DNA from 2 places in the Shewanella sp. W3-18-1 genome. Region 1 is predicted to be linked to the other one. Evidence: riboswitches for the same ligand, from Rfam matches in the RefSeq annotation. Region 1 holds a riboswitch; the other holds the start of a gene.
What was found. A riboswitch is a leader RNA that binds a small molecule or an ion and turns the genes downstream of it on or off. The one in region 1 is predicted to bind lysine.
Positions count from the first base shown of each region.

Region 2: another riboswitch for lysine. It lies ahead of lysC (lysine-sensitive aspartokinase 3); the one in region 1 lies ahead of SPUTW3181_RS07765 (Na+/H+ antiporter NhaC family protein).

Region 1 covers NC_008750.1:1,687,935-1,703,967, reverse strand. Annotated here, with positions in the region: gene SPUTW3181_RS07790 (sigma-54-dependent transcriptional regulator) at 1-638, shown strand, start outside; gene SPUTW3181_RS07785 (transglycosylase domain-containing protein) at 745-3,816, opposite strand; gene SPUTW3181_RS07780 (thymidine kinase) at 3,919-4,497, opposite strand; gene SPUTW3181_RS07775 (multiheme c-type cytochrome) at 5,040-7,142, shown strand; gene SPUTW3181_RS07770 (M3 family metallopeptidase) at 7,343-9,496, shown strand; gene SPUTW3181_RS07765 (Na+/H+ antiporter NhaC family protein) at 9,568-11,136, opposite strand; lysine riboswitch at 11,217-11,413, opposite strand; gene SPUTW3181_RS07760 (electron transfer flavoprotein subunit alpha/FixB family protein) at 11,509-12,435, opposite strand; gene SPUTW3181_RS07755 (electron transfer flavoprotein subunit beta/FixA family protein) at 12,436-13,185, opposite strand; gene SPUTW3181_RS07750 (H-NS family nucleoid-associated regulatory protein) at 13,498-13,890, shown strand; gene SPUTW3181_RS07745 (amidohydrolase family protein) at 14,107-16,033, shown strand, end outside.
Region 2 covers NC_008750.1:3,968,385-3,983,914, reverse strand. Annotated here, with positions in the region: gene SPUTW3181_RS18155 (IS66-like element ISShes9 family transposase) at 64-1,566, opposite strand; gene tnpB (IS66 family insertion sequence element accessory protein TnpB) at 1,647-1,997, opposite strand; gene SPUTW3181_RS18145 (hypothetical protein) at 1,994-2,329, opposite strand; gene SPUTW3181_RS18140 (class 1 fructose-bisphosphatase) at 2,818-3,810, opposite strand; gene SPUTW3181_RS18130 (S9 family peptidase) at 4,115-6,397, shown strand; gene arcA (two-component system response regulator ArcA) at 6,461-7,177, opposite strand; gene SPUTW3181_RS18120 (DUF3293 domain-containing protein) at 7,761-8,195, shown strand; lysine riboswitch at 8,294-8,468, shown strand; gene lysC (lysine-sensitive aspartokinase 3) at 8,616-9,971, shown strand; gene SPUTW3181_RS18110 (zinc transporter ZntB) at 10,051-11,016, opposite strand; gene SPUTW3181_RS18105 (YacL family protein) at 11,208-11,582, shown strand; gene SPUTW3181_RS18100 (response regulator) at 11,671-12,300, opposite strand; gene narQ (nitrate/nitrite two-component system sensor histidine kinase NarQ) at 12,293-14,092, opposite strand; gene nrfA (ammonia-forming nitrite reductase cytochrome c552 subunit) at 14,334-15,530, shown strand, end outside.

The sequences.
Region 1 (16,033 bases):
TCTTAGATGAAATTGAAAGCACGCCGTTATCGCTCCAAGTAAAACTACTACGAGTATTAGAAGATCGCAAAGTGGAACGCTTAGGTTCCAATAAAAGCATCAATTTAGATATACGTGTGATTGCCGCCACCAAAGTTGATTTAAAAAGCCTGTGTGATACTGGGGAGTTTCGTCAAGATTTACTCTACCGCTTGAATCTAGTGACGGTTCCCATTCCGCCACTAAGGGATCGACGTGAAGATATTCCCCTACTCTTTTTACATTTTGCGCGAGTCGCATCGGCTCGATATCACAAAGCACTTATCGCGTTAAATGCTGAGCAAAATGCCATACTCACCTCACACGACTGGCCGGGCAATGTACGTGAATTACGTAATCTGGCTGAACGCTATGTACTACTCGGTGGAGAAGCCGCTTTTGCCGGTTCACTTGGCAATACACCAAGTCTGCACTCCAGCATGTCTTTACTGCAACGGGTCGAGTTTTTCGAGCGTGTACTGATTGAGGAAGCCTTAAGCCACAACAAAGGCAGTATCAAACTGACGATGGAACAGCTTGAACTCCCTCGCAAAACCTTATATGACAAGATGCGCAAATATGATTTAGACCGCAAGCAGTATGTAAATTCAGAGGACTAGGGGATATTGCGATTTCAACTGTTAAATCGCACCACAACTCAACCTAATAAAATCCCCACTTAGATTTATCTAAACGGGGATTTTATTAATAATCTCAAAAATACGTTTATTCAGCTACAACACACATGCCCTTTGGCGTTGTCACATAAGGTGAAAGAATAGGCATCATTCCTTTCATCACTTGCAGTGGCAGTGCCGACGTAAAACTAAAATCATCGGATTTACTACCAGGCACAAAAGCGGTTAAAGTGCCAAAATATTTATCCCCTAAATAGAATACAAAGGTCGCGGTTCGATTCATGGCTGTCGTAGCAACCTTTTTGCCCTGCTGCATTTGGGTCACAATACGGTTATCTCCCGTGCCAGTTTTTCCTCCAATCGCCAACATAGCGCCTTGCTCATCAACAAAAAGGCCCTTTAAACGCCGTCCTGTACCATTTTGAACCACATTCGCCAACGCCGCTTTTAAAGCCTGTGCAACTTCATGGCGCATAACACGTTCACCTTGAAGGCTCTGATTTTGTAACATCACCTCGTAAGGAGTATCAACACCAAAATGCAATTGATTAATCCGCACGGTAGGCAACCTGTAGCCATCGTTTTGGATAATGCCCATCAATTCAGCAAGGGCTGCAGGTCTATCCCCAGAGCTACCAAGGGCCGAACCTAAAGATGGCACCATAGTCTCAAAGGGATAACCTAAACGCGCCCAACGCTGATGAATATCTAAGAAGGCCTCAACTTCTAACATCACTTGCACACGAACATCACGGGCATTTTTATGCCGAGTTCTAAATAACCAACGATAGACTTCTTGGCGCTGCTGCTGGCTAGCCTCTTTAACATCGTTCAAATTGGCATCGGGATGATGGTTAAGATATTTCAGCACCCATAGCTCTAACGGGTGCACGCGTGCAATATAGCCTTGATCAGGCAAATTATATTTATCAGGCCCGTATTTGTTATACAGATCTTTAATGCGCTTATCACTGTAGGTGGTTTGTGGCAGACGCTGCTGTAAAAATGCCTTAAACGACGCCATAGACTCATCGGGGAGCAAATAACGATATGCTGCCGTCAGTTGTTGTTCCGATTGGGATTGACCATCGAAGAACATGTCTAAACGCTCATTAGCCGCCACTTTCTTATATTTACGATAAAATTTAGTGACGAAGGTATTACCTTCCCTGTCAGCAAAAACCCGTAAATATTCTTCGCGACGAGGATCTTTGTCATTACGTAGCAACTGGGCCATATTGCCCTCATTTTGCATACTGCTACTGTAATTGACTATGTCGCGCATAAGGCGCACAAAGGGTAAATTGATTGAATCCTGCAAAGCTTGGTACAGTGTGGGTATTTTTAAATCTTCTGTTTTTTTAAAGTTATTAAACACATGCAAACCACCACCCGTAAAGAATTGCTCATTCGGTGAGGCTGAATATTCACGCTGCAGTGCCGCATCTAACATGCGATCAAGACGCCTATCAGGATTAACAATAAGGTAATCAATTGCCCAGCGGGTTAAATGATCCCGAGGCTCGATAATAATCGACTCTAATTCTATGCCATGTTTTTTGGAGTATTTATCGTGGATCTCGGCAATGATCTCCAAATAAGTGGCCATAACCCGCAATTTAGCCGTAGAACCGAGTTCGAGCTTACTCCCCTCGTTAATATCGAAGGGTTGATCGGTACTATCAGTCTGAACCCTTACACGGTTAGCCGTATCAGTTCGCTCATATAAGGTAAAACTATAGAGGACATTCTGCAGTTGGTTAGGCTCAAGCAAACGCTCACCCAATAAGCCAACTTGCTCTGCCGTAGACGCTTGAGCAAGACTGCGTAAGTATTGACTCACTTGCTGCTGTAAATCACTATGCAAGCTGCTATTTACCGTGAGATCGAGTCTATCTAAATCGTAAAGCCCTACATTCAGCATCCCAGCAGTACGTATACGAATCGTATTAATGCCTTTATCGGCACCCGATTGCACATTACGTTGCGGTTTCGCCACTTTAAATTCAAGGCGTTGTGCTAACGCAGCATCACGTAGATTTCGGTCGATTAAATAATATTCTCCGAGCAAGCGAATATGACTATCAACCAGATTCTCTAAATCTTCATGCCCCTGTAATAGGTAATAGGACGGACGACGCTGGGCAATCATTAATGCAACCACTTGGCGGAATACTTGGCCGCGTTTTACCGCATTGGCTTTGATTTGCGGAGCCGACAATAGCTTATTAGCCGTATCAAAATCCGTCCCAAACCACGCCCATAAACCATCACCAATACCATGTACTTCACCGTGATTTGGTGCTGAGGATAGCGGAACTGTGTTCAAGTAATCCTGAACAATGCGCTTGCGAGCGGGTTCAGTATTTTCACCTTGCTGGTAAACTCGCACGCTGGCAGAGCCAATTTGCAATAATTTATCTTTAATACTTAAGGTTAAGCCCTGTGAAGAATGGCGAAACTTTTCAATTTGAGTCGCGAGAGTACTACCACCCGCCGTGGCAACATTAAAACCTAGCATTTCTGCGATTTGACTAAATCCGGCGACCACAAAGCGTGGCCAATCTATCACTGGGTTTAGCTTATTTTCGGTGGTCCAAAGCTCTCGGTTTTCAATAAATAAGAGGGTATTCACAATCTCATTAGGGATCTTATCGTCATCCTGATAAACCCGCTTAGGATAGGTAAACTGATAAAGATCTGTATTGCGGCAATCAAGCAGTGTTAATCCAGATTGCGCCTTCTCATGGTAAGGAGGGAAAAAACCCAACTGGGTATACTCTTGTAACGCTGGCGAGAATGCCACCTGCCGCGTTATCTGAAAGTTTCGCTGCAACAATCTGTCAATATAGTTCGGTAACTTGCTATAGCCATGACGTTCATCAAAAGGACCATAACTTGGATAAATAACTGACTGCGTTGGCTCATTTTTTAATTCATAGGTGAGGGTTTTAGCATATTGATGGATAAATTTTGCTTGGTAGAAAGAAGTCTTCATTTCTTGGCCAATTAAAATGGCCAAGCATAAAATAAGGATAAAAAAGAGAAACCAAGCACGCCCCTTAGATCTAACCTTAGGCTGAGCCTTGGCTTTAGGCTCAGGTTGCGGTGGGCGAGGACGATAATTTTCGAACTGCATCTCTTGCGTAGAATTAGGCAAAACTGCTCCAAAAAATCATAAAGCGAGAACGTATTTTATTCACTATTAACCGCTTTTGGTAAAATCTAGGTACCTAAATATCGATCTTGTCTATTGTCTAATCTAATCCCAGATAAATTCACGAAAATGCTTGCGACACACTGATTCATAACGCTCATTACCACCGATAGCCACTTGCTCACCTTCACGCATCACTTTACCTTCATCATCAAGACGAACCACCATATTTGCTTTACGTCCACAATGACAAATCGTCTTTAACTCGACTAACTTATCGGCCCAAGCCAACAAATAATGACTACCACTAAAAAGTTCACCTTGAAAGTCTGTTCGCAGCCCATAGCACAACACTGGAATATCTAGCTTATCAACAACATAAGTCAACTGTTTTACTTGTTCTTTACTTAAGAACTGGCATTCATCCAATAAAACACAACTTAATGGCGTAACTTGATGCACGGCTTGGATCATTTCAGTCAGATTATCTTGGCTACTAAAAACCTGTGCATCCGTTTCAATACCAATACGGGAGGCCACTTTACCTTTGCCATATCTATCATCAATAGAGGCTGTCATCACTAAGGTATGCATACCACGTTCGCGATAATTATAAGAAGATTGCAATAATGACGTGGATTTGCCCGCATTCATTGACGAATAATAAAAATACAGTTGTGCCAAAACTTATACCCTTTAAAAACATTATCTCTTACGTGTCAATCACCAGAGCAAAATTGCATATTAGTTTAACATTGCCTCCCCCATCAAAACACTATCCTTATATAAGCTTTTATGACGAATTAAGATAATCGCACTAAATTACATCCAAATCTTAAATTTCGCTCCCCAGCATCATCATTTCTACTTACGCTAATTTAAGTCTCACTAAACAAGATGTAATGCAAATGTAAATAGCCAGCAAATTGTTAAAATAACCTTAACCCAAGATTAAATACCGTTTTATCAGGAAAAAGTGATGGACGCTAAATACCAAAATTGAGATCTATCTCTAAAGTAATAGTCATAAATGCGGTACGGCTCAAAAAAACAACAAACAATTAACAGTAATATTCCCTTTGAGACAATAAGTGCTCAATTTTAAAAAAATAAAAGTATTCGATAGCTTGCAAATTAAAATCAGCGGTTAAAAGCACTAATCTCCCCTGCAAACTTAGTGCTGCAATCCGTCCTTTATTCGCATATTGGATCAATTGGAGATTATGATGAGAATTTTCACCTCTAAAAAACTGGCATATGTTGTTGCCTTAGCCTTAACCGGCGCCCTTGTTGGCTGTGGGGATGATGGTAAGGACGGTGCCCCTGGCACGCCAGGCACACCAGGGATCCCAGGAACACCCGGCACTCCAGGAACCCCTGGTGAACCTGGTAAACCATGGACACCAGCGCCAGTAACCAAATCGACCGAAACCAATGTCAAAGTAATTGGCTACAGCTTTGCTGAAGGCAGTATTAGTTACGAGTTCGAAATTACAGATGAAAACAATAGCCCAATCAATGGACTGTTAAATGTTCAAGCCAAAGTGGCGGCATTAACCGACAAAGGTTTTATCACTAACCGCGATGAAACCGATAAAAACGGTGTTGCTGACAATGTTCATGTGGGTGGTGCAGTCACTCAAGCAACTGCAGGTGCTGAATTAACCGCTTTAGCTGATGGTCACTACCAGTTTAAAGTACCAATGAAAGGGGTAAACCCAGCCACTGAAGGTATCGTTTGGTTACGTGTCGGTGGAAACGATGGCATTGCAACGTCTAAACCTTTAGTCGTTAACAAACCTGAAGGCACACATTCAACCACAACCGATAGCTGCTACTCTTGTCATATCGACTACTCCACTAGCCCACGTCGTCATGCAAGCTATGTTGCAAGCGGAATGGACAGCGAAGTCACCTTCGTAGAAGGCTGTTTAGTCTGTCACGGTTCTGTCAGCCGCGCAGTTGTCAATGCTGAAGGTTTCTCTACCGGTAGCTACGCGACTAACACACTATCCAAAATTGGTCATATCAATCACCAGAAATTTACTAAAGATTTCAGCGTGATGAACTGTACTTCTTGCCACGTTGAAGCGCCTAACAATATCAACGTGTCTGGCCCAGGTTGTATTGACTGCCACAACAGTGGTGGTGTTCCAGGCGCTGTAATCCCAAGCAATGGTGCGGATTTACGCATTATGCACGAAAGCAAAGCGGGTATAACAGAACGTCAAGCCATTCGTGCTAAGTACAAATTGGAATTATCAACTCCTGTTAAAGTAGATGATATTTCGACTAAAACTGACCACTATGCACCAACAGGTGATGCGGCCGCAGTAGCCGCACCAGGCTTCTGTACTACATTAACGGTTAAAGATGTTGATGGTAACATTTTCAACATTAAAGATAACTTCAACTACACAACAGTATTTAATGCCGCGAAACCAATCGTCTATGCAGGTGCCTATTTACATTCTTATGAAAATGACAGCTTAGTGGGACGCCCAGGTAACCGTACTAACTACTACTATGGTTACAACACTGATGGTACTAAAAATATCTGTCACTTACTGACTGATATCACCGCAGTGAATGCTAACTATGTCTACTCAGCTCGCGTCACATTCAGTACCGCTGGTTGGATGGAATATGATGGTAAAGCGCGTTATCAAAGCAATGGCAACCTAAGAGCTAACGGATATGATGGCTCTATGGGTATATCGTTTACCGCTTACTCTGATGTAGTTAACCAAACGACTGGCGAAAAAGTCTCAGCCTTTGGCCGCCGCTCAGTGGTTAGCGATAACAGTTGTACCACTTGCCACAACGATGCAACAGCCTTCCACAAAAATGGTGCCTTCGATGAGGGTGGCGATAGCTGTATCGCTTGTCATGACAACGGTATGTCTCGTACTTCAGCAGCGATAGGTGCAGGTTTTGGTCCTATGGTCCACAGCTGGCACTGGGGTGAAGGTGCTAAAGTGGGTGAAGTTGCAGCCGACGGAACTCAAGCAAAAACCGCTAACGGTGCAGGTGCGATTGAAGCCTCTACTAGTTGTGTTGCCTGTCACGAAACGGCTATTGATTTAAGCAAAGTGCCAAATCAATACATCCTTGAACCAGGTAACAAAATGACCAGCCCAGTCACCGCGAACTGTTATGCCTGCCACACTAGCGATTCTGCTAAGGCGCATATGGCAACTAACGGTGGTGAAATCAGCAAACCAAGCGTTGAAGACTGGTTTAAACAACCGACCTCTGAATCTTGTGCAGTATGTCATGACACAGGTAGAAGTTATGGTATAGATAAATACCACAAGTTTACTCGCTAATTAATCATCCATCATCGCGTGATTAAGCAGTAAGTAAAAAGCGGTACCTATTTTCCCTGCAAGGAAATAGCTCAAGGAGTCTCGCTAGCGCGAGGCTCCTTTTTTATGGCAAGATAGCCGGGCACAAACATTTTCAGACCTATTTAAGTTATTAAGGTTAGAGTCCTAAAAAAACAACAAATTCTAAGGAAGTCATTTAAATGCGTAAAAGTTTTATTGCCATAGCCATCGGCGCCACGCTCACAGCCGGATTGATGGCAGGTTGCAGCAACACAGAGAACACTGCACCTAATGCTGTTTCAATACCGGTCCAAAATCCATTGCTACAAGCCAGTACACTGCAATATCAAGCTCCCGACTTTAACCTCATCAAAGATGAACATTTTAAACCCGCACTCGAGCAAGGTATTGCCGAGCAATATCAAGAAATTCTGGCTATCGCCAATAATCCTGCGGCCCCCACCTTTGAGAACACCATTGTTGCGATGGAAAAAAGCGGCGCGCTACTGAATCGTGCCTCAAGCGTGTTTTATAACTTAGCTGGCTCAAACAGCAATCCTGAGCTACGTAAAATCCAAGGGGAAATGGCCCCTAAGATGGCTGCCCACTCGGATAATATCAATTTAAATCCCGCCTTATTTGCCCGTATCGAAGCCATTTATAATGACCGCACCAACCTAGGTTTAACACCTGAGGCTCAACGCTTAGTTGAGGTTTACCACCAACGCTTTATCATGGCGGGTGCAAAACTCACTGACGAACAAAAAGTCAAAATCCGTGCATTAAATGAAGAGCAATCAACCTTAACAAACGAATTCTCTCAGCGTTTACTGCGCTTAACGAAAGAAATCGCTATCGTTGTTGATTCAAAAGATGAACTGGTAGGTTTAACCGACAGTGAAATTACTTCAGCCGCCAACGATGCCAAAGCCGCAGGACACGATGGCAAGTACCTTATCAATATCACCAACACAACACGCCAGCCGATACTCGCCTCATTGGAAAATCGTGAGCTACGCCAACGTATTTGGAAAGCCTCCGCTAACCGCGGTTTAACGGGGGAAAATGAAACAGCATCATTAGTCTCGCGTTTAGCGCAGCTTCGCGCCGAACGAGCGGCTCTTTTAGGATATGAAAACTGGGCAACCTATCGCTTAGCACCACAAATGGCTAAAACGCCTGAAGCGGTTTACAGCATGTTTGGCTCTATGGTGCCCGCGGTAGTTGCCAACACTCAAAAAGAAGCGGCTGATATTCAAGCGATGATCACTAAAACCGGTGGTAAGTTTGAACTTGCTCCTTGGGATTGGGAATTTTACGCTGAAAAAGTGCGCCAAGAAAAATACGCGCTTGATGCCAACAGTGTTCGTCCTTACTTTGAGTTTAACCGTGTACTAGAAGACGGGGTGTTCTATACACTTAAAGAACTTTACGGCGTCACTCTAAAACCTCGCCCAGATTTACCTGTGTACCATCCCGATGTGAAAGCCTATGAAATGTTTGATGCCGATGGCTCAAGCATGGCGATTTTCTATGCTGACTATTTTGCCCGCGAAGGTAAACGTGGTGGCGCATGGATGAGTTCATTTGTGGGTCAATCTTTCTTAGAAGGCACGAAACCTGTTGTCGTCAATGTGATGAACATTAAAAAGGCACCGGAGGGCGAGCCAACCTTCGTTAGCTATAACGAAGTCACAACCATGTTCCATGAAATGGGTCACGGTACCCATGGCATGTTCTCAAAGGTAACTTATCCAAGCCTCGCTGGCACCTCAGTTTCCCGTGATTTTGTGGAATTCCCATCCACATTTGAAGAAGATTGGGCAGCCCATCCTAAAGTGTTAGCTAACTATGCTAAACACTATGAAACCGGTAAGCCCATCCCTGATGAACTACTGCAAAAGTTACTGAAATCAGGCAGCTTTAACCAAGGTTTTGATACCTTAGAATATATGGCTGCCGCATTAGTGGATATGGAGTGGCATTCATTAAGCCCTGACACGCCGCTGCAAGATGTCGCCACCTTTGAAGCTAATGCGCTTAAAAAACACGGCTTAAACATTAGCGCCGTGCCACCACGCTATAAGTCAACCTATTTTGCCCACGCTTTCCCCGGCGGTTACTCGGCAAGTTATTATGCTTATATGTGGAGTGAAATTTTAGCAGCAGATGCCTTCGCCTATGTACAAACTCAAGGCGGACTCAATCGAGAGATTGGCATGAAGTATCGTAAAACGATCCGTGAAGTGGGTAACAGTGTGCCACCAATGGAGGCCTATAAAAACTTCCGAGGTCAAGAGCCCACTACTGAGGGTTTACTTAACCGGCGTGGTTTAAATAGCGCCAATAAATAAAACGAACGTCAGATCCATAAAAAATCAGCCAGCAATTGCTGGCTGATTTTTATATCCAAACACACTTAGTCCTATTTCACTGCACCTGTTGACTTTATTCTCAGCCAAATAACACTCATCACCAACAACACACTACAGGTCACTAAACCTGCACTGACCGACTCTGTAAACCCGAGTACCAAATAACCCACCAAGCTGATAAACGCTACTATCAAGGCATAGGGTAACTGAGTGACTACATGGTCTATATGGTGACAACTCGCGCCAGTTGACGACAAAATTGTGGTATCTGAGATAGGTGAACAATGATCGCCAAATACCGCACCCGCTAAAACAGAGGCCAACATAGGTAACATCATCCCAGTATGGCTGCCCATCGCCATATCGGCTGCAATCGGCAACATAATACCAAAAGTTCCCCAACTCGTGCCCGTAGAAAACGCAGTTAATCCCGCCAGAATAAACATAAGCGCAGGTAAGAAAGCAAAAGGAATATTACCCGTCGCTAAACTCGCCATAAACTTACCGGTTTCGAGTTGGCCAATAATCCCTGCAATTGTCCATGCAAATAACAAAATATAAATCGCGGGTAGCATAGAACGTGCGCCCTGCACTACACCTTTTACAATCATCGACTTTTCGACTCCTTGTACCACGTTAACCACTAAAGCCACGGCTAACCCGAACAGGGAACCCAAAAATAATGATGAGCTCACATCGGTTTTTTCAAAAGCTGAAATAAGACTAAACTCAATGCCTTCAGCGGCGAGCACTTGAGCACCGCTGCTAATCATAAAATATAAGGTTGCAATTACCAGCACAGTGATCGGCAGGAATAAGCCTAAAATTTTACCCGTTTCAGCCTCGGGTAAATCCGCGTTCGCTCCGGGGGGTAATCCTTTTGTTTCATCGTATAAATTCCCCCGTTGGGCATTTAACTCATGTTCACGCATTGGCCCAATATCGAGCCCCATAAACGCAACACAAAGTAATAATAACAAAGAGAAGATAGCGTAGAAGTTCATTGGTATCATTTGGACAAATACGCTCAAATGTCCAGAGTCTGCAAAACCATGAGCCGTTAAAATACCGCCAATTAAGGCAATAATATAAGCTCCCCAGCTAGATACTGGTGAAATAACACAAACGGGCGCCGCCGTTGAATCCAATAAATACGCTAACTTAGCGCGAGAAATATAATAGCGATCTGTGACGGGTTTTGCGACAGAACCCACAACTAAGCTATTGAAATAATCGTCAATAAAAACAACACAACCTAAAAACATGGTGAGTAGTTTTGCATCACGCTTATTACGAATATGCAAACGAGCCCAATCGGCGAATGCGCGGGCACTACCACTAACAGTAATTAATGCGGTGATCATTCCTAAAACGATTAAAAAACCAAGAATATATAAATTCCACGTATTAGCAGCGTCATCAGCCCAAAAAAGACCTTTTACACTACTGAACAAAAAGGCTCCACTGGCAACAGGCGAGTATTGGTTAAGCAATAACGCTCCAATGACAATTCCTAATCCAAGGGAAAGTAGAACTCGGCGAGTAAAAATCGCCAATACAATCGCTACCGCAGGCGGCAGCAAAGAAAGTGCCGAATCGGCATAACTCATAACAGTCATTGATTATTTCTTCGTCAAAAATACGAATGGAGGGCGACTGAACTGGTGGGAAAAGGCAATAGATACCCAAGATCACCTGTCCTATCAGTAGCGCTCCATAGTAACTATTTCCAATATCCGTATTAGAAAATACTATGGCAGTGCTGCACCTATTCGGTACAACCCCAGCAGTTGATTGTGATAAATCAAACCACTTCGGCACCAAATCCTTTCGTAATCGATCATCGGAATCACCCTACTGATCACTACTGATATTTGGCGCGCCTCTACTTCTAAGAACGCCCATTCACGGGCGTGAGGCACATAAAAACATAAGCGGCTAAGCAGATGCTACCGCAAAGCCGCTTACTGTGACCGATGTCACAGATAAAATCAACTTAGACTTGCAATCAACTCCGGAACAGCCTCAAACAAATCCGCTTCGAGGCCATAATCGGCGACTTGGAATATCGGTGCTTCAGGATCTTTATTGATAGCAACGATGACTTTAGCGTCTTTCATCCCCGCTAAATGCTGGATTGCCCCCGAAATACCGACAGCAATATAGAGATTGGGAGCGACAATTTTACCCGTCTGACCCACTTGCAAATCATTAGGCACAAAACCCGCATCAACCGCTGCTCGCGAGGCTCCCACTGCGGCGCCCAGTTTGTCCGCTAATTGCTCTAGCATGCCGAAGTTTTCACCACTGCCCATGCCACGACCACCTGACACAATAATGCCAGCATTACCTAGTTCGGGACGCGCTGACACCGTAAGTGATTGAGAAACAAATTGCGTCTTTGCTTCAAATACTTTATCGAGCGGAGTCACAACAGCGCTATTCCCTTCTGGCACAGCATCAAATGCACTAGCGCGGACTGTCATGACTTTAATCGCATCATGGCTCTGTACTGTAGCTAAAGCACTACCTGCATAAACAGGGCGCACAAACGTATCAGCACTCACCACAGCAATCACTTCAGAAATTTGTGCAACATCTAAAAGCGCTGCAACTCGTGGCAGAGTGTCTTTGCCCATACTCGATGCGGCAGACAGAATATGACCATATTGAGGGGATAAATCCACTAGCAGCTTGGCTACATTTTCCGCTAAATGCGCTTCATAGGCGCTGGCATCGGCCACTAACACTTGGCTTACACCTTGTAGCGCCTGTGCAGCTTGCACTACCGCACCACATTGATGGCCCACGACAAGTACATGGACTTCATCACCTATTGCCCGTGCCGCGTTAACAACCTTAGCCGTATCGAGTTTCAACGCCGCATTATCATGTTCAGCTAATACTAAAATGGCCATTTAGATCACCTTCGCTTCATTTTTTAACTTTTCAACTAGCTCAGCTACCGACGCTACCATAATGCCCGCTTTGCGTTCTGCAGGAGGCGTGACCTTTACTACGGTTTGGTGATTTTTTAACGTCACGCCTAAATCTGCGACCGTCATCACATCCAATGGCTTACGTTTAGCCTTCATGATATTGGGTAAAGAAGCATAACGAGGTTCATTCAATCTTAAATCGGCGGTAACCACTGCGGGTAAGGGTAAATTCAGCGTCTGCATACCACCATCAATCTCGCGGGTGACTTGTACTGTATTCGCTTCTAATTTGATTTCTGAAGCAAAGGTCGCCTGTGGCATATCCATTAACGCGGCAAACATTTGGCCAGTTTGATTATTATCACCATCAATGGACTGTTTGCCAAAAATCACTAATTCCGCTTGCTCTCTTTCCTGTACAGCTTTAAGTAGCTTAGCAATTGAAAGGGGCACTAAATCATCTTCAGTATCGATATGAATGGCTCTGTCTGCACCGAGTGCTAATGCAGTACGTAGCTGTTCTTGTACGGCTTTATTACCAATACTGACAACAACCACTTCGGTAGCACTACCCGATTCTTTTAACCGAACCGCTTCTTCGACTGCGATCTCACAAAAAGGGTTCAACGCCATTTTTAGGTTTGCGGTATCAACGCTTGTGTTGTCAGCTTTTACCCTGACCTTCACATTGGCATCAACTACACGCTTAACAGGCACCAATACTTTCATAGGGTTTCCTTCCTACACTTTCATGTACATGGACAAAACATTGGCAATAACCAATGCAGGATAGAGCAACTTTACGTGCTGTTAACGTTAACGTCAATCTAACTCAAACGACTGTTTGCATTTTTTGATGCTGTGTTACTGGCCACTTTTTTGAACAGCTATTAGCGATATATCGAAAAGTTCAAAATTTAAATAATATTTAATTTCGATTTATTGCATAATTTTATTTGATTCGAGCTATATTAGTTTCTATCATTTAGAGGTTGTTCACCATTATCCTGTATTAAAAATTAAAGTGGGACGAAAATAGATATGAGCGATTTTTTAGAAATATTAACTCACGGACGTCGTTTTAAAGCTGCAGTAAAAGATCTCAGCATTGAAGAACTACGAGATTTAGCCTCAAAGCTAGATAAAATTTTATCTGAGCGTGAATCAATGGCTGAAGAAGAACAGCAAATGATTGCTGCTCGTAATGCTAAGATTGAAGAAATCCGTCAACAAATGGAAGCGGTAGGCTTATCCATTGATGATCTCGGCGGTGTAGCAGTTAAAGCTCCAAGCAAAAAGCGTCCACCTCGCCCAGCGAAATATCAAATTGAAGTTGACGGTGAAATGATCCAGTGGACAGGCCAAGGCCGCATGCCAACCGTATTTAAGAACGAAGTCAACAAAGGCCGTTCTATGGATGATTTCTTAATCTAATCCATACAAACTCGCAGTAAAAAGGACTATCCTCGTTAGTACTGCTGAGTAACATAAAAAGCTCGCTGTTTAGCGAGCTTTTTTATATCTCGAATGTGGTAAGAAACACGTTCTACCTTATCTAAGTAATCACTAAAATTACGTTACAATTCAACCTTAGTATTTACAATCGCTTTAAGTTACTCTTTATCACCACCCTCTAAAAAATTAATAAAAATGCAGATAAACAATAAGTTAATACTAAGCTCCTGCATGATAAGCAGCTTAGTATCCCAAACAATATTCGCTGCGCCCAACCCTGTAACGCCTGTAAATAAGTTAACAGCATTGACCCACGCAGAATTAATTATTTCCCCAGATAAACGACTCAGCAATGCAACGCTATTAATTGAAAACAATAGAATTAAAGCGGTAATTGAGCAGGGAGAGATCCCCGCAGCAGCTTTACAAATTGATCTAACGGGTTACACCATTTATCCCGGATTTATCGATCCCTTTACCGACTATGGTATTGAATTTGAATATCCAAAACTGGGACTGACACGCCCTGTTTATGATATTAAACGTATCGGTGGTAATGCCGAAAATGGCGCCATTCATTCTGAAAAAGAATGGGTTAATTATGTTTATCCAAATAAAGAACGCGCTAAAGACTGGATTAATAATGGTTTTACTAGCGTACAAACAAGCAAACTCGATGGTATTTTTCGCGGTACAGGTGTCAGTCTTTCTTTAGCGGACAAAACGGCTAACGAAGTCATTTACCGCGCCCGCAGCCAACCTTTTATGGCATTTGATAAAGGCAGTTCAGAACAAGATTATCCCAGTTCATTAATGGGCAGTATTGCGCTCATTAGGCAAACGTTTGCCGATGCCAACTGGTATAACCAAAATAAAAACAAATCAGCAAATGGCACAACAAATAGTCAAATCGAATTTAATATTGCCTTTGAACGGCTCGATAAGTTAGCTGAGAAACCCATCGTCTTTGAAACCAAAAATCTTAATGATTTATTACGTGCCGCTAATTTACTTAAAGAGCATAACCTCTCTGGTTACTTACTGGGAAATGGCCAGGAATATGCGCGGATCAATGAATTGAAGGCGTTAAATTATCCTCTAATTCTCCCCTTAAACTATCCTCAAGCCCCAGAAGTGACAACAGATGATGCAGAACGCGAAGTATCCCTTGCAGAATTAAGGCACTGGGAACGGGCATCAACAAACCCCAATGTTGTTGCTAAAGCTGAATTGCCCTTCGCATTCACCCAATATGGGATTAAAAGCGATGCATTCTGGCCTCGCCTACGTCAAGCCATCGCCCAAGGATTAACCGAAGAAAAAGCCCTCGCAGCACTTACAACTCAAGCTGCCGAAATGATAGGCACTGCCGAGTTAACGGGTAAACTCGCTCCCGGTTATATGGCTGACTTTGTTGTGACAAAAGGTAATATTTTTAAGGATGGCCAGATCTACAGTGTTTGGTTGCAAGGTCAGGAGCAAAGTCTGCGCTCACTTCCCCAAGCACGATTACTGGGGGATTACCAATTAAGCCTCAATAACCTCACGCTAGATTTATCGCTACATGATGAAAGTAAAAGTGATAAACCCAACATCCAAGGCAGCTTAAGCAGTGGCGAACAAAGTATCTCACTCACTCAACTTAAGTTAGATGATAACGGGAGATTGAGCTTTACTGCCGATTTGAGCGCCGCAGGCATTAACGGCCTTAGCCGCTTTACGCTGTGGATGGCCGATGACGGCATTCAAGGTCGTATGGTCGATGCAAAAAGTCGCACTACAAATGTTACCGGTATCGCTATGACTCAAACTGCAAAGCTCAAAAGTACAGACCAAGCAAGCAATCGAGCTCCCAAGAATGAAGCCAGCACGAGCCTAGTGAGTCACCTCACCTTCCCTAACGTCGCTTACGGACTGAGTGAAGCACCTAAGGTGGAGAAACTACATATCAAGAATGCCACCCTGTGGACATCGGATAAGCAAGGCATTCTCGAACATGCTGATCTCTTGATGGCCAATGGTCGTATCGAAAAAGTGGGCCAACAGCTAAGCACACCTTCAGGCTATCAAGTGCTCGATGCTACGGGTAAACACCTTACGGCAGGTATTATCGATGAGCATT
Region 2 (15,530 bases), 2.3 Mb from region 1:
GGCGTTGGAATAAATTGCGTGAGTCCGGTCATGGATGAAAGGTAAGCGTCCGGGCAACTACACCTATCTTTTAAAATTCCATGGTAACAGGCTGTCTATATCCGGTGCTGGTTGGCACAGTTCATTAAGGCAAGCCATGATGTAATCAAATGGCACTAAGCCATTAACCTTTGCGGTTTCCACAATGCTGTAAAGCGTGGCACTGGCATGAGCCCCATTAGCTGTCTGACTGAATAACCAATTTTTTCGACCAATCACAAACGGTTTTACCGCTCGCTCTGCACGATTATTATCAATACTCAATCTGCCATCATCAACATAACGAATAAGTTTGTGCCATTGATTAGCCAGGTAATTAGCCGCCTCTATCAGTTTGGTATTACCCACTAAATTCGGTTGGTTTTGCTCAAGCCATGCTTTTAGCTTGTCCAGTATAGACACACTGACTGCTTGTCTTGTCGTGTATTTATCATCCGCACTTTTATCTTTAACGCGTGACTCAACGCCGTACAGTTTTTGGATAAGGCTCAATACCACATCCGCTTTGCCGGTTTTATTTTTACCTTGCAGCTTTTTGGCTTCAATAAATTTACGACGCGCATGCGCCCAGCAGCCAGTTAAGGTTGCCTGTGTTTTTTCATAAGCTTGATAACCATCTACGTGCAAGTACCCTTGATATCCATCAAGATAATTAACCACGCACGCGGCCGCGCGACTATTGTGAAAATCGTAAAGCACGATATTAGGGATAGGATTATTCGGGTCTGGTGAATCTCGACCTGAGCAATACACCCACATGTAGCTGTTCACTTTATCGGATTTCACCACCTTTAATGGCGTTTCATCGGCAAACAGCGTGGGCTGCTTTAACAGTTCGGCTTTAAGTCGCTCAACTAGTGGCGCGAAGAGTGCGGCGGATTTGTCTATCCAGCTGCTCATGGTCTGGCGACTGAGCTCAATACCGTATTGCTTGAACATCGCTTCCTGGCGATAAAGCGGTAACCCGTATTGGTATTTACTGGTGATAAGCTGACTGAGCAAACTGCTCGTCGCGATACCTTTATTAATCGGCATTGCAGGCATTGGTGCTTGTTTTATTGGCGTATTCGTCGAGGATTTATCACAGTGACGGCACGCGTATTTAGGCCGAATGTGCTCAATGACTTTTATTTGCGCTGGGATAAACTCAAGCTTTTCTGACTTATCTTCACCCATTTTATGTAGCTCACCGCCACAGCAATCACAGGTTTTATCTTCAATGTCGTGGATAACTTGCTCACGGGGTAAGTCTTTTGGCAGTGGCTTACGCACCGGTTTTTTGCGGGTATAGCTAATGGATTGTTGCTCAGCCTCAACGGCTTCAACAATCTCTTCTACTTCATTGAATAACTCGCCTTGCCCTACAAAGCCTTCAGCACTTTTGCCAAATTGTTTTTGTTGGGCCAGGCGCCAGCGTTCTTCTAGCGCAGCTATTTGCGCATCTTTTTGTAAAGATAATTGCCGCTCATTTTCGAGCAGTTTTTCCAGTTCAGCAATGCGCTGTTGAAGGGCGAGTACATTTTTCATGACGCCTATTTTAAGGCGTCACCAGCGGGTTTCCAGTGCTAAATGAACATCCTTTGATGATCATCAATCGATCGCAAATATTAAAGTAATTGCTTACCTGCTATATCAATTTTACTGTGGCCAATGACATCATAACCCGACAATAACCAGTGTAATTGTTGCTCGGTTAATGTCATGGTGGGTGACATGAGTTTGGGCCATTTGAACTTATGCTTATCTAATCGCTTATACCACAGCGCAAAGCCGGTATTATCCCAATAAAGCAATTTGAGTTTGTCACGGCCTTTATTACAAAAGACAAATAGCGCACCACTGAGCACTGGGAGTTCAAGCTCTGCTTCCACTAAGGCGGCTAACCCATTAATCGATTTTCGAAAATCGACCACATCGGCACATACATAAACGGTGGGCACATCAACAAACATCTTCATGCCATTAGCCCTTTAATAATGGCAACGATATCGGTCGTTGCTAAATCTGCAGGTAGGGTGAGTTGGCCGGTGCGGGTATCAAACTGCAGTGTATTTTGATGAGTGTGCTCGCAGACGTCAGTGGTGGTTTGTTTTAGTTGAATAAAGCGTGATGATGTAGCGCGCGTTGGTAAGGTTATTTTTTGCTGGTTCTCAGCCTGTAAAGCACGTTGTTTATAATAAGTGGTAATCGAGACATTATGATGTTGGCAGAATTCAACATTAGTGCCACTAAACGAGCCGCGTTGTTGAAGTAGCATCTGCCACTGAGTAGTTGTTCTGTATGTTTTCATCACCTGCTCCAAATTTATCATTGAGCAGGTATTTTCAAATAGGCAGATTAATGATGCGAGGTGTGGTTCGCTAGACGGTTACGATGAAAGATCGGACAGGCACAATTCTTTCTGAATTTACAGCCCATACAGTAGCGACAGGTGTTCACCCTCCCCTCGGAGTTGCTGCAGGGCGAATAGACAAATTGCGTGAGTCTTGCCATGGATGGCAAGCTAGCTTTCGCAGGTGCAGGGATGCATGCTTCGGAAGCGGTAGCAAATTTGGCAATGAGCACAAGGGGTTTTCAACTCCGTTGGGGCGTCTTGGAGCATCCAAGGAGGATAGGACGAGCAGTCCTCCTTGGTCGGGTGTGGGGTGAAGCCCCACGACGTTAAACTTTCTCGGCCATAAGGCCGCATTTAAAAATGAATGTTGCATTCAGCGACAACAAAAAAGCCACTATAATCAGTGGCTTTTATCATAAAAATCAGAATGTAAGCGATTCGGCTTAGTCTAAACCAGGTTCTTCGCTGTAGTCTAAACCATGGTAGCTCAAACAAGCGTCAACTTCGTTGGCGCTGCCTAGGATAACCGCAACACGTTGGTGAATGTGTGTTGGCTGAATATCCAAAATGGTTTCATAACCCGTAGAGGCTTTACCGCCAGCTTGTTCGACTAAGAATGCCATTGGGTTGGCTTCGTACATCAAGCGCAGTTTGTACGGTTTTTTCGGATCTTTATTATCGGTTGGGTAAGTGAAAATACCGCCACGGGATAACACGCGGTGTACATCGCCGACCATGGCCGCAATCCAGCGCATGTTGAAGGATTTTTCACGCGGGCCAATTTTACCGAGCAGTAAATCGGCGATATAGGTCTGCATTGGCGCTTCCCAAAAACGCTGGTTTGACATGTTAATGGCGAACTCTTGGGTGTCTGCGCTAATGCTCATGGCGGCATTCGTCAGTAAAAACTCATTGGTTTCTGGGTGCAAAGTAAAGAGTTGCACGCCTTGGCCTGTGGTGAGCGCGAGCATGGTCGATGGGCCGTAGAGCACATAACCTGCGGCTAACTGATTGCGGCCAGATTGTAAAAAGCTAGTTTCAGTTAACTCGCCAGCAGAGGCGGGCAGGATAGAGAAAATCGTGCCGACTAGCGAGTTGATATCGATGTTCGATGAGCCATCTAAGGGATCGAAACACACCAGATATTGACCATTGGTGCTCACTTCCACCACATGATCTTCTTCTTCTGATGCTAAGCCGCGCACTGTTCCGTCGGCTTTGAGCGCATCTTTAAGCATATCGTTGGTGATGATATCCAGTTTTTTCTGAGTTTCACCTTGGACGTTTTCTTGCTCGGTCGCACCTAACACGCCTGCAAGCGCACCGTGGCGTACGGCATGGCTGATGGCTTTTGAGGTGTCGGCTAAGGTCAAAATCAGTTGCGAGAGAGAGTCGTTCACTGCCTGTGAGGTTAAGTGCTGGGCAAGAGTCTGCATGTTAGGTCCTTTAGGGGTTCAACAATGAGGTCAATTTGGTTATTTGCCGCGAATGATAACTCAGTTAGTCGACAATTTCAGCGATGTTACTGTGGGTTTTAATGAATTTAGAGCGTTGCGGTTATCTGTTAATGCGAAACTGTGTTTATCATCTTGATGATTTGGCTGAGTTGTGGGGGTTTTGTTCGCCAGTTAATTTGTATCTGTATATTGCCCGCGCTTTTTATTTAGGCTTTGCCTCTGGCACAATGGCGGCAGTTTTTTAATCGCCGTCTTCAGGCGAATATGCTTCCAAGGAATAATAATGACTAAAAATGGGTTAGCTTCCTCCCTGCGCGCCGTGAAATTGGGCGCCTCATCCCTATTAATAGCGAGTCAAATGGTTATGGTTTCAATATCGCCGAGTTATGCCCTCGAAGGCGGCAAACTGCCCCTCACCATTGAGCGGATGAATGCTTCGCCCGCATTAGCGGGCACCAGTCCCCGAGGTTTAAAATTATCTCCCGATGGTCAACGCGTGACTTATCTTGCAGGCCGTAAGGATAACCAAAACTTTTACGATCTGTGGCAAATGGATGTTAAAACAGGAAAATCTAGCCTGTTGCTGAGCGCCGATAAGCTGGCGAGCAATGAGTTATCCGATGAAGAAAAGGCACGCCGCGAGCGCCAACGTATTTATGGCGAAGGCATTATGGAATATTTCTGGGCTGACGATAGCAAGGCGCTATTGATCCCTGCCTCGGGCAATTTGTATTACTTCTCCTTGGTCGATAATCGTGTGAGTCAACTTTCGATTGGTGAAGGTTTTGCTACCGATGCCCGCTTATCACCTAAGGGCAATTTTGTATCTTTTGTGCGGGATCAAAATTTGTATGTGCTCGATCTTGCAACTAAAAAGCTTGAGGCCATGACCACAGACGGTGGTGGGGCGATTAAAAATGCCATGGCAGAATTTGTGGCTCAAGAAGAAATGGATCGCATGACGGGCTACTGGTGGGCACCCGATGAATCGGCTATCGCTTTTACGCGAATAGATGAATCTGGCGTTGAGTTAGTCACTCGTAATGAAATTTATGCCGATGGCATTAAACTTACCGAACAGCGCTATCCTTATGCGGGCAAAAACAACGTCGACATTGCATTAGGTGTGGTCACGCTAAAAGATAAGGCTATCAATTGGGTGACCTTAAATGATGATAAGAGCAAAGACATTTACCTGCCGCGGGTTAATTGGTTGCCCGACAGTAGACATTTATCGTTTCAGTGGCAGAGCCGCGATCAACATAAGCTTGATTTGCAGTTAGTGGCATTAGATGCGCTGACCAAGCCGAAAACGCTAGTCAAAGAGCGAAGCGATGCATGGGTTAATCTTAACAATGACTTGCACTTTTTAAAGCAGCAATCGGCTTTTATTTGGGCCTCGGAGCGCGATGGCTTTAATCATCTGTACCTTTTTGACTTAAAAGGCAAACTTAAGGCGCAATTGACTAAAGGTGAGTGGGCTGTCGATAAGCTGGAATATGTCGATGAAACCGCAGGTTGGGTGTATTTCACTGGCCGTAAAGATACGCCAATCGAGAAACAACTGTATCGCGTGCCGTTAGCGGGCGGCAAGATTGAACGAGTGAGTACAGCGGCGGGTATGCATGATCCTGTATTTGCCGACAATCAAAGCGTGTATCTCGATTATTTCAATAGCTTATCTCAGCCACCGCAGATTAGTTTACACGGTGACAAGGGCCAACATTTAGCGTGGGTTGAGCAAAACCAAGTCAAAGCGGGTCATCCTTTATATGACTATGTGGGACTTTGGCAACTGCCTGAGTTTAAAGAGCTTAAAGCCGAAGATGGCCAAATCTTGCAAACACGCCTATTTAAACCGGTTCCCTTCGATGCGGGTAAAAAGTATCCCGTGGTTGTGCGGGTTTATGGTGGCCCACATGCGCAATTGGTGACCAATAGCTGGAGTGAGCAGGATTACTTTACCCAGTACTTAGTTCAGCAAGGTTATGTGGTATTTCAACTGGATAACCGCGGCAGCGCCCACAGAGGCACCAAGTTCGAGCAAGTGATTTACCGTCATTTGGGCGAAGCTGAAGTCAAGGATCAAAAAGTGGGAGTGGACTATTTACGGAGTCTGCCCTTTGTCGATGCCGATAATGTGGCAATTTACGGCCACAGTTACGGCGGTTATATGGCCTTGATGAGTCTATTTAAGGCGCCGGATTACTTTAAAGCCGCGATTTCGGGGGCTCCTGTCACCGATTGGCGCTTATATGATACCCATTACACTGAGCGTTACTTAGATCATCCTGAGAATAATGAAACGGGTTATGAAGCCAGTAGCGTATTCCCCTATGTGAAAAACTATCAATCGGGACTCTTGATGTACCACGGCATGGCTGATGATAACGTCTTGTTTGAAAACAGCACTCGCGTCTATAAGGCATTGCAGGATGAAGGTAAATTATTTCAGATGATCGATTATCCGGGATCTAAACACTCAATGCGTGGCGAAAAAGTGCGTAATCACTTATATCGCTCGCTGGCGGATTTCCTCGATAGACAGTTAAAAAGCGGAAAGTAGCATGCATAAAAAAACCAGATCCTATGATCTGGTTTTTATGGCGTTTAAACGGTAAGTCGCAGATTAGTCTTCTAAATTACCGCAAAAACGATAGCCTTCACCGTGAATGGTTGCGATGATTTCTGGCGTATCTGGCAAGCTTTCGAAATGCTTACGGATACGACGGATAGTCACGTCAACAGTACGGTCATGTGGCTTTAACTCACGGCCAGTCATCTTCATCAGCAGATCAGCACGAGTTAAGATTTTGCCTGGGTTTTCAACAAAGTGCAGCATAGCGCGGAATTCGCTACGTGGCAGTTTGTAAGATTCACCCTGTGGGCTTACGAGAGAACGGCTGTTGATCTCTAAGCTCCAATCGTTGAAACGGTAGTATTCGACAGAGCTCTTTTCTTCGACTTCATTGCCAGCGCTATTAACACGAGTCAGAAGGTTACGAGCACGAATCGTCAATTCACGTGGGTTGAACGGCTTGGTAATATAATCATCCGCGCCAATTTCAAGTCCAAGGATTTTGTCGACTTCGTTATCACGACCTGTCAGGAAGATTAGGCCGATGTTGTTGATTTCACGCAGTTCACGTGCCAACAACAGACCATTTTTACCTGGTAGGTTAATGTCCATCACCACCAAGTTAATTTTGTTTTCTTGCATAGCCTTATGCATTTCTGCGCCATCATTGGCCTCAGTTACCACATACCCTTCTGCCTCGAAAATACTTCTCAGCGTGTTACGGGTAACGGCTTCATCTTCAACGATCAGAATGTGCGGATTTTGCATGTTATTTACCTAAATTTTAATCAATTCTATTCTAACCATAAGTGCCTCTTACATCGGGCTCTTATATTCATAAAAATGTTGATACTTCCTTGAACTGCTGTGCTTCTAAAGGAAAGATCTTCACTGCGACATATCAGGATGTATATAAAGTGCACGTTTAAAGTGTAATACGATAAAACGTAACAAGTATCAACTTCGATAAGCAATAGTTAGAAATAGTTCCTTAACTATTGTTTTTTTAAATGTTTAAATGATAAATCAAATGTAGAACACATTTTACACAGATGTCTAGCCGACGTTGTTATCCCCAAAGAACAACATAACAAACAGTATTAAACACTAGGCAATCTTAAGCCGTTGTTCAACTAGGCCAGTGATGTCATTGTACTCGTTTTAGGCATTTGTTAACAAATGAAATGTTAACAAATTTCAAGCTAAGGGCGATATTTACCATGATATTTACTTTACTTATTGATTAGTATAACTAATGTATTTTTAATTCTTGTGAGCCAGTTCACGCCTCTTTGGATTTTACAATCACTCTGCTACACTAACTCGGGTTCATTTTTCGACTAGACTACCAATGGACAATACGACTCAAGACCTGTGGCAGTGTTACCAAACACCATTATTTTTGCTGACTCAAGCATTATCCTGTGATTTTCCCTTTGCCGTAATTACCGCCCATAATCCTGCTTCAAAACGTTTTTCTCCCAGCAAGAACCGCTTACTCGATAGACAACTTCTCCTCGATATTGAATCACTTAGCAGTCCTTATAGGGCATTAGTCGGTGCCGCTCCTGACTTATCCTATATGGAAAAAAGCTGGGCTGTGTTTATCGATAGAACCATGGCACTGCAATTAGGCAAGAAATTTAATCAATATGCCATTTACATGGTTGAGCAGGGTTGTGTGAGTTTAGTGCCTTGCACATTAGCGGGATACGATGAAGTTTGTTTAGGTAAATTTAGTGATTATGTGCAATTAGTGTATGAGCTGCCTGATTTGAACACTTAATCTCACACTTACTCTCAGTTAATTTGTTTATTTGATATGAAATTAGCATTGACTTCATTAGGGGTTTATTGCTACTTTTTTCGTCCCTTTCCGTGGAAAGGAACAGAAGAGGAGCGTTAACTAGGTAGTCGGTCTGAGGAGCACAAACTCCAACGATGACAGATGAGGGAGATTAACGCCGAGGCATAGATATGGTTGCTGCGTGTTTATGTCGGTCGTTCAGGCTGAATCCTGACGATTGTCACCTGTAATTGGTGGAGAGCTTCTGGTGACGATTGCTGTTTCCCTTCTATTGGGGTGCGTTATCATTGAGCACCAGGCTCTTCGAACGTCGTTAGTTCGGAGTGTGATCATGTTAGTTAATCAATATCTTATTCAATCTTTTGCTGTTTACTCTGCTTATTTTGCGGAGGTGAGCTAATGTCCCTTGTTGTCGCAAAATTTGGTGGAACTTCCGTTGCTGACTATGGTGCGATGAACCGCTGTGCCGATATAGTGTTAGCAAATCCTGATTGCCGTTTAGTTGTGGTCAGTGCCTCGAGCGGTGTGACGAATTTATTGGTTGAATTAACGCAAGAATCGATAACCGATGATGCGCGTCTACAACGATTAAAACAAATTGCCCAAATTCAATATGCTATCTTAGATAAACTCGGTCGCCCTAACGATGTGGCCGCCGCATTAGATAAATTATTGAGTCGGATGGCGCTACTCAGTGAAGCTTTAGTTTCCGTTCGCAGCAAAGCGACCATAGATGAGTTGCTATCGCTGGGAGAGCAATGTTCTTCTGCCTTATTTTCAGCGGTATTGCGTGAAAAAGGGGCAAACTCCAGTGCTTTTGATGTACGTAAAGTACTGCGTACTGATAGCCACTTTGGCCGTGCCGAACCTCAGGTTGAACAGATTGCAACCCTATCGCACGACTATTTACAACCGCTACTTGTAGAGCAAGTCATTGTGACCCAAGGTTTTATCGGCGCCGATGAAGCGGGGCAAACAACAACGCTTGGCCGCGGTGGTAGCGATTATTCCGCGGCATTGTTAGCCGAGGCTCTGCGTGCATCGGCGGTGGAGATTTGGACCGATGTCGCAGGCATTTATACGACCGATCCACGCCTTGCGCCAAATGCCCATCCTATTGCCGAGATCAGTTTTAATGAAGCCGCTGAAATGGCGACCTTTGGCGCCAAAGTATTACATCCTGCCACTATTCTTCCAGCCGTTCGTCAGCAAATTCAAGTATTTGTTGGCTCGAGTAAAGAACCCGAGAAAGGCGGGACTTGGATCCGTCATCAAGTGGAAGATGCGCCAGTGTTCCGCGCTGTGGCACTGCGCCGCGACCAAACGCTGTTAAATCTTCACAGCTTGCAAATGCTACATGCCCAAGGCTTTTTGGCAGAAACATTTGCTACGCTGGCAAGGCATAAGATCAGTGTGGACTTAATTACCACTTCGGAAGTGAACGTATCACTAACCCTCGATAAAACGGGCTCAGACTCGAGTGGTCAAGGCTTGTTGAGTGAGGCACTGCTGCAAGAATTATCACAACATTGCCGAGTGCGTGTTGAAGACGGTTTAGCTTTAGTGGCAATTATTGGTAACCGTATTGCGACCACGCCGGGCATTTGTCGCCGTGTGTTTGAAGTGCTAGAACCCCACAATGTGCGCATGATCTGCCAAGGTGCGAGTCCACATAATTTATGCGTGTTAGTGGCAGAATCGGAAGCGGCTCAGGTGGTAAAAGCATTACATGAAAATTTATTCGAAGCTGCTTGATCTGTAGCCAAGGCTTAAAGTGATTTTGCAAACATAAAAACGCCAATCTAAAGGGATTGGCGTTTTTATTTTGCGATGATTATAGCCATTTAAATCGGTAAAAAAGTGCCATTTGCAGAGCAACAAGGGATACCAATATGCCGCAGAAAGTGGCAAAGGCCCAAGTGTCTTCTGCCCCAGGAATACCGCCAATATTGACTCCCAACAAACCCGTTAAAAAGCCTAGCGGTAAGAAGATTGCCGATACTAATGATAGGAAATATAAGCGTTTATTGAGTTGTTCTGATTGCTGACTGAGCAGTTCTTCTTGAGTCACATTGGCCCTATCGCGCAGGGCATCGAGATCTTCAATGGTACGGATTAGTTTATCGTTGATTTCCCTTAGTTTAAGCCGTTCTGGATCGTTAAGTAGGGTAAATTGATCGGAGAGCATTTTAGTGAATGCTTCTCTTTGCGGCGCTAAATAGCGGCGAATTGCGACCGTTTGACGGCGTAACTCGGCGATATCGGTACGCAGATCCTTCACATTGCCTGAAACGACTTGTTCTTCTAATTCAGAAAGTTGTTCTTCTAATTTATCGATAAACTCGACCTTTCGATTGGTGAGTCTCTCACAGATTGCGACAATAAAATCCCCCGTAGTCGTCGGCCCTACACCTTCTTTGATAAGTTCTGCCACATCTTTTACCGATTGTAATTCACGGTCGCAGGTTGAAATAATCCTTTGCTTATCGGCGTAGATGCGTATGGCAACCATATCCTCTGGGGCTGAATTGGGGTTTAAGTTTACGCCACGCAGTGCTAACAGTACTCCCTCTCCAGCCAGTACGGCTCTTGGTCGGGTATCCTGTGCGAGTAGCGCATCGGTTTCAACTTTATTGAGGCCACTATTGATGACCCAATGACGCGCCTTCTTGTGGCGATAACGCAGATGTAGCCAGAGTAGGCCATCCTTTGGATCCCAAGCATCAAGTTGTTCAGGGCTTAAGCTTGAGCCTGCTTGGGCGCCGCTAAGCACTAAACTATAGATAAATCCATCATGCATATGTTTTCCAATTACTTTCTCAATCATTTATTCAAGCTAACTGATTTTGTTCTAAAAATGAAGTCTGTCGCTCGCAATGCTAATCAAGGGATATTTGAATAAGTTCAAGGCAGCTACGCTGTTACTCAAGCAACTTGTCCCATGTTAAGTTAAAATTAGCCTTAAGTGAGTTAGTGCAAAGAGAACCTAAAATGGAATATGAATTTCGGCGTAACAGTTTAACGGGCACTTTTTTAGCCACCTTTAGCATGGATCATGAAGTGCTTGGGCAGTGGTTTTCTGAAGAATTAGGGCCAGAGTTAGCCAAAATTCAGCAAGTGTTAGACAGCGTTACAGAGATCCTCGCGGGTAAACGCGAATCATGGCAGCTTATTGGCAGTGACTTAACCTTAGAAATAGATCGAGAGCAAGCCAGAGTGTACGCCAATGTATTGGGATTTGATGAGGAGTATGAATTAGAAGATGCGATGTCACTCTATGATGCTGAATCTGAAGCCTATTGCGGTTTAGAGGATTTTGAACAAGCACTGTTAAGCTGGCAAGAATTTGTGCAAAAGGGCATTTAAGCATCACTGATGCCATATGAATGTGTATTCTTTTGGCTAGTATAACAAAGGCAATCTGTTGATTGCCTTTGTTATTTACTCTGCTGTTTTAGTTATTTAAATACCTTACTGCCATTTCGGTTCGTGATTTGGCATTCGCTTTACGCAGTAAATTTTTAACGTGAACTTTTACTGTGCCTTCACTGATATGTAAATGTTCTGAAATCATACGATTGCTTAAGCCTTCCGCCAATTGTTGCAGGATTTGTAACTCCCTTGGTGTAAGACTTGAGATCCATTCTTGCTCATCGGCAACATTTTTAAGCTCATAGAGATATTCTTCAATTTCCTCACTGATCACCCTATGGCCGAGCATGGCATTTTTGAGTTTTTCGAGCAGTAAATCCGGTTCGGTATCCTTGAGTAAATAGCCGTCTGCACCTGCGCGAAGTAATCTAATCACATCTTGTTTTGCGTCGGAAACAGTGAGAATAACGATGCGTGAAGTAACACCTTCCTGGCGCATGGCGTTGAGTGTATCGAGTCCTGTCATGCCTTTCATATTCAAATCAAGGAGTATGATATCTGGCTCATCCGTCGCGACTGCACTTAACGCATCTAATCCGCCACCTGCTTCGCCAAAAAGACTGAAATCAGGATCTGAAGTGATCAATTGGCAGATACCTTTACGTAAAAGCGGATGGTCATCAACGACCAAGATAGAATAGGGTTTACCCATGTGTAGGCTCCAGTTGAGAAGGAAAAATAAGAGTGACTTTCGTTCCTTGGGGAATACCGAGTTCACCATCGGTCACAGTAGTAAGTGTGCCATTTTGTATTTGATTTTCGGTTGGTTCAATATGATTAGGGACAATGAGTTTATCATTGCTGCTAAACACCACCATACCCGCGAGTTTACTCGCTCGCTCGTGCATAATCCCTATACCAAAATGTTGATCTCGCTCTTTTAAATGCTCAATACCCACGCCATTATCGCAGACACTGATATTGACCATAGCGTTATCATCCTTATAGCAACGTATATGTATCAGGGTTGCCTTTGAATGTTTTATGGCATTAAGCGTTGCTTCTCGGGTGATTTGTAATATATGGATATGCTGTTTTGCCTCAAGCCATTGGGGGGAGAGTTTGTAATCTAAACTGATTTTTATATCGGTTTTAGCTCTAAGCTGATCCAGCATGGCTTCCATTGCACTTTTCAAATTAGGTTCTTTAATGGTAAGCCTGAAGGTTGATAACAATTCTCGAAGCTGCACGTAAGCCGTACTCACACCTTCGTTAATCTCGTTTAGCTGATTTTCTACCGCTGGACTACGGCAACTATAGGCAAGATTTTTACGCAACAAGCTGATTTGTATCTTCAAAAAAGATAACACTTGACCAAGGGAGTCATGTAATTCGCGCGCGATCACCCCGCGTTCTTCCATTAACGCTAACTGTTGTCTTTGCTCTGTGGCATTGTGAATCACAATTGAGCGAGTCAACATAATGGCAAAGTTGTTAAACAATGCAATATTAGGTGTTTGTGCGGAAATCAGTTCTAAATAACCTAAATCAACTTGCTCAAACTGCATCGGAAAACGAGTGCTTTCCTTTGGTTCTGTCGGCCAGCCCCCATTTGCCTCAACGATTTCCACCTCTTGATCTGGGTATTGAATTATCAGTCGTAGATAATCAAGGGATTCATAACCTTTAAGCTGATTTAGTGCTTCTCTAAGGGCTTTATAATCGAGTTTATTGGCATTTAGGGTGAGTAAATTATCATATAAAAAGGCCAGCTCATTATTTGCCCTCGTCAATGCTAAGGTTTTTTCTGCAACCTGTGACTCTAAGTTTCCATATAACGTAGCTAATTCCTTTGCTGTTTTTTGTAGCGCATTGGTCAACGCGGTGAGCTCGATATATTCGGTTTCTGGCATTTCAATTTCAAAATTACCTTTAGAAATGGTGTTGGCGGACTCCATCAATTTTTGCAATGGCACTACTACCTTACGTTTGGTGAACCGCACGGCAATAAAAGCAATAAAGAGCATCAGCCCTAGACCAAAAATTTGGCTGGCTGCCAATAACCTCAATTTAAAGGCGGCATGGTGTTCCATTTCCAGTACGAGTAAATCTATCGTATCGACAAAGTCCTTGAGTGCTGCAGCATAGTCACGGGAATTTTCCTGCTCAATGTAATATTTCATGACGAGCCACTTGTCGATCACAAGTTGGTATTGGTCTGCGATTTTTTGTGGGCTTAGCCAACCTGTCGATGGCTGTAAGGCTTCGGAATGCAAGGTATTTTCAAATTCGATAATTTTTTTCTGGGCGGCTTGGCTACCTGAATTGGCATAAAACATGAGTCGATAACTTTGCATCCGCAGGGATCCTGATGCGTTAATTGCTTTAGCATCGCCTAAACTATAGGACAGATTAATGATGGCAAAGATGGCTAAACTGCTAGAAAGCAGAATAAGGACTAACATTAATCCTAAAATCTTAGAGGTGAGACTGCCTCGTTTCATAGGTTGGCTATCCAGTTGAAGGCCACGTTTTGATGGCTCTTTAGTTGTGTTTTTACATTAGAAAATAATGTAATACCTTAACAAAAACATAAAAGTGTGAACAACAACACTATTACATTTTGATCTGGCGCAAACTTCGCCGCAGATACCTCCTAAGAGGTATATTTTTAGCGGCATTAAGCTACTAACTTTGGTAACGGAGATGTCGTGATTCACAACAATAATGTAACACGGAGATGAGATGATGAAGAAGATGACAGGTAAGTCCTTTGCACTAAGTGCACTGGTTGCCGCCAGCTTCATGGCGGCGGGCGCAATGGCGAGCGATAAAACTGAACCTCGCAATGAGGTTTATAAAGATAAATTTAAAAATCAATACAATAGCTGGCATGATACCGCTAAAAGTGAAGAGTTAGTGGATGCGCTTGAACAGGATCCTAATATGGTTATCCTGTGGGCAGGTTATCCTTTTGCAAAGGATTATAAAGCTCCGCGTGGTCATATGTATGCGGTAACCGATGTACGCAATACCTTACGTACAGGTGCGCCTAAAGACGCGGAAGACGGCCCATTGCCAATGGCATGTTGGAGTTGTAAAAGTCCAGATGTGCCTCGCCTGATTGAAGAGCAAGGCGAAGACGGTTATTTCAAAGGTAAGTGGGCTAAGGGTGGCCCAGAAGTGACTAACGCAATTGGCTGCGGTGATTGCCATGATAAAGGCTCGCCAAAGTTACGTATTTCTCGCCCTTATGTTGACCGTGCATTAGATGCAATCGGTACACCTTTTAGCAAGGCTTCTAAGCAAGATAAAGAATCAATGGTGTGTGCCCAGTGCCACGTTGAATACTATTTTGAAAAAACCGAAGACAAAAAAGGTTTTGTCAAATTCCCTTGGGATATGGGTGTGACTGTTGAGAAAATGGAAGTCTATTATGACTCAATCCAATTCTCAGATTGGACCCATGCACTGTCTAAAGCACCAATGTTAAAAGCCCAACATCCAGAGTATGAAACTTGGAAAATGGGTATTCATGGTATGAATAATGTGAGCTGTGTTGACTGCCACATGCCAAAAGTCACCAGTGCTGATGGCAAGAAGTTTACCGATCATAAAGTCGGTAATCCATTCGACCGTTTTGAAGAAACCTGTGCAACTTGCCATAGCCAAACGAAAGAGTTTTTGGTTGGCGTGACGAATGAGCGTAAAGCTAAAGTCAAAGAAATGAAGTTGAAAGCAGAAGAGCAATTAGTTAAAGCACATTTTGAAGCTGAAGCTGCTTGGAAAGCTGGTGCAACTGAAGAAGAAATGAAGCCTATCCTGACTGATATCCGTCATTCACAATGGCGTTGGGATCTAGCGATTGCTTCCCATGGTGTTGCGGCTCACGCTCCTGATGAAGCCTTGCGTATCCTAGGAACATCAGTCAATAAAGCTGCT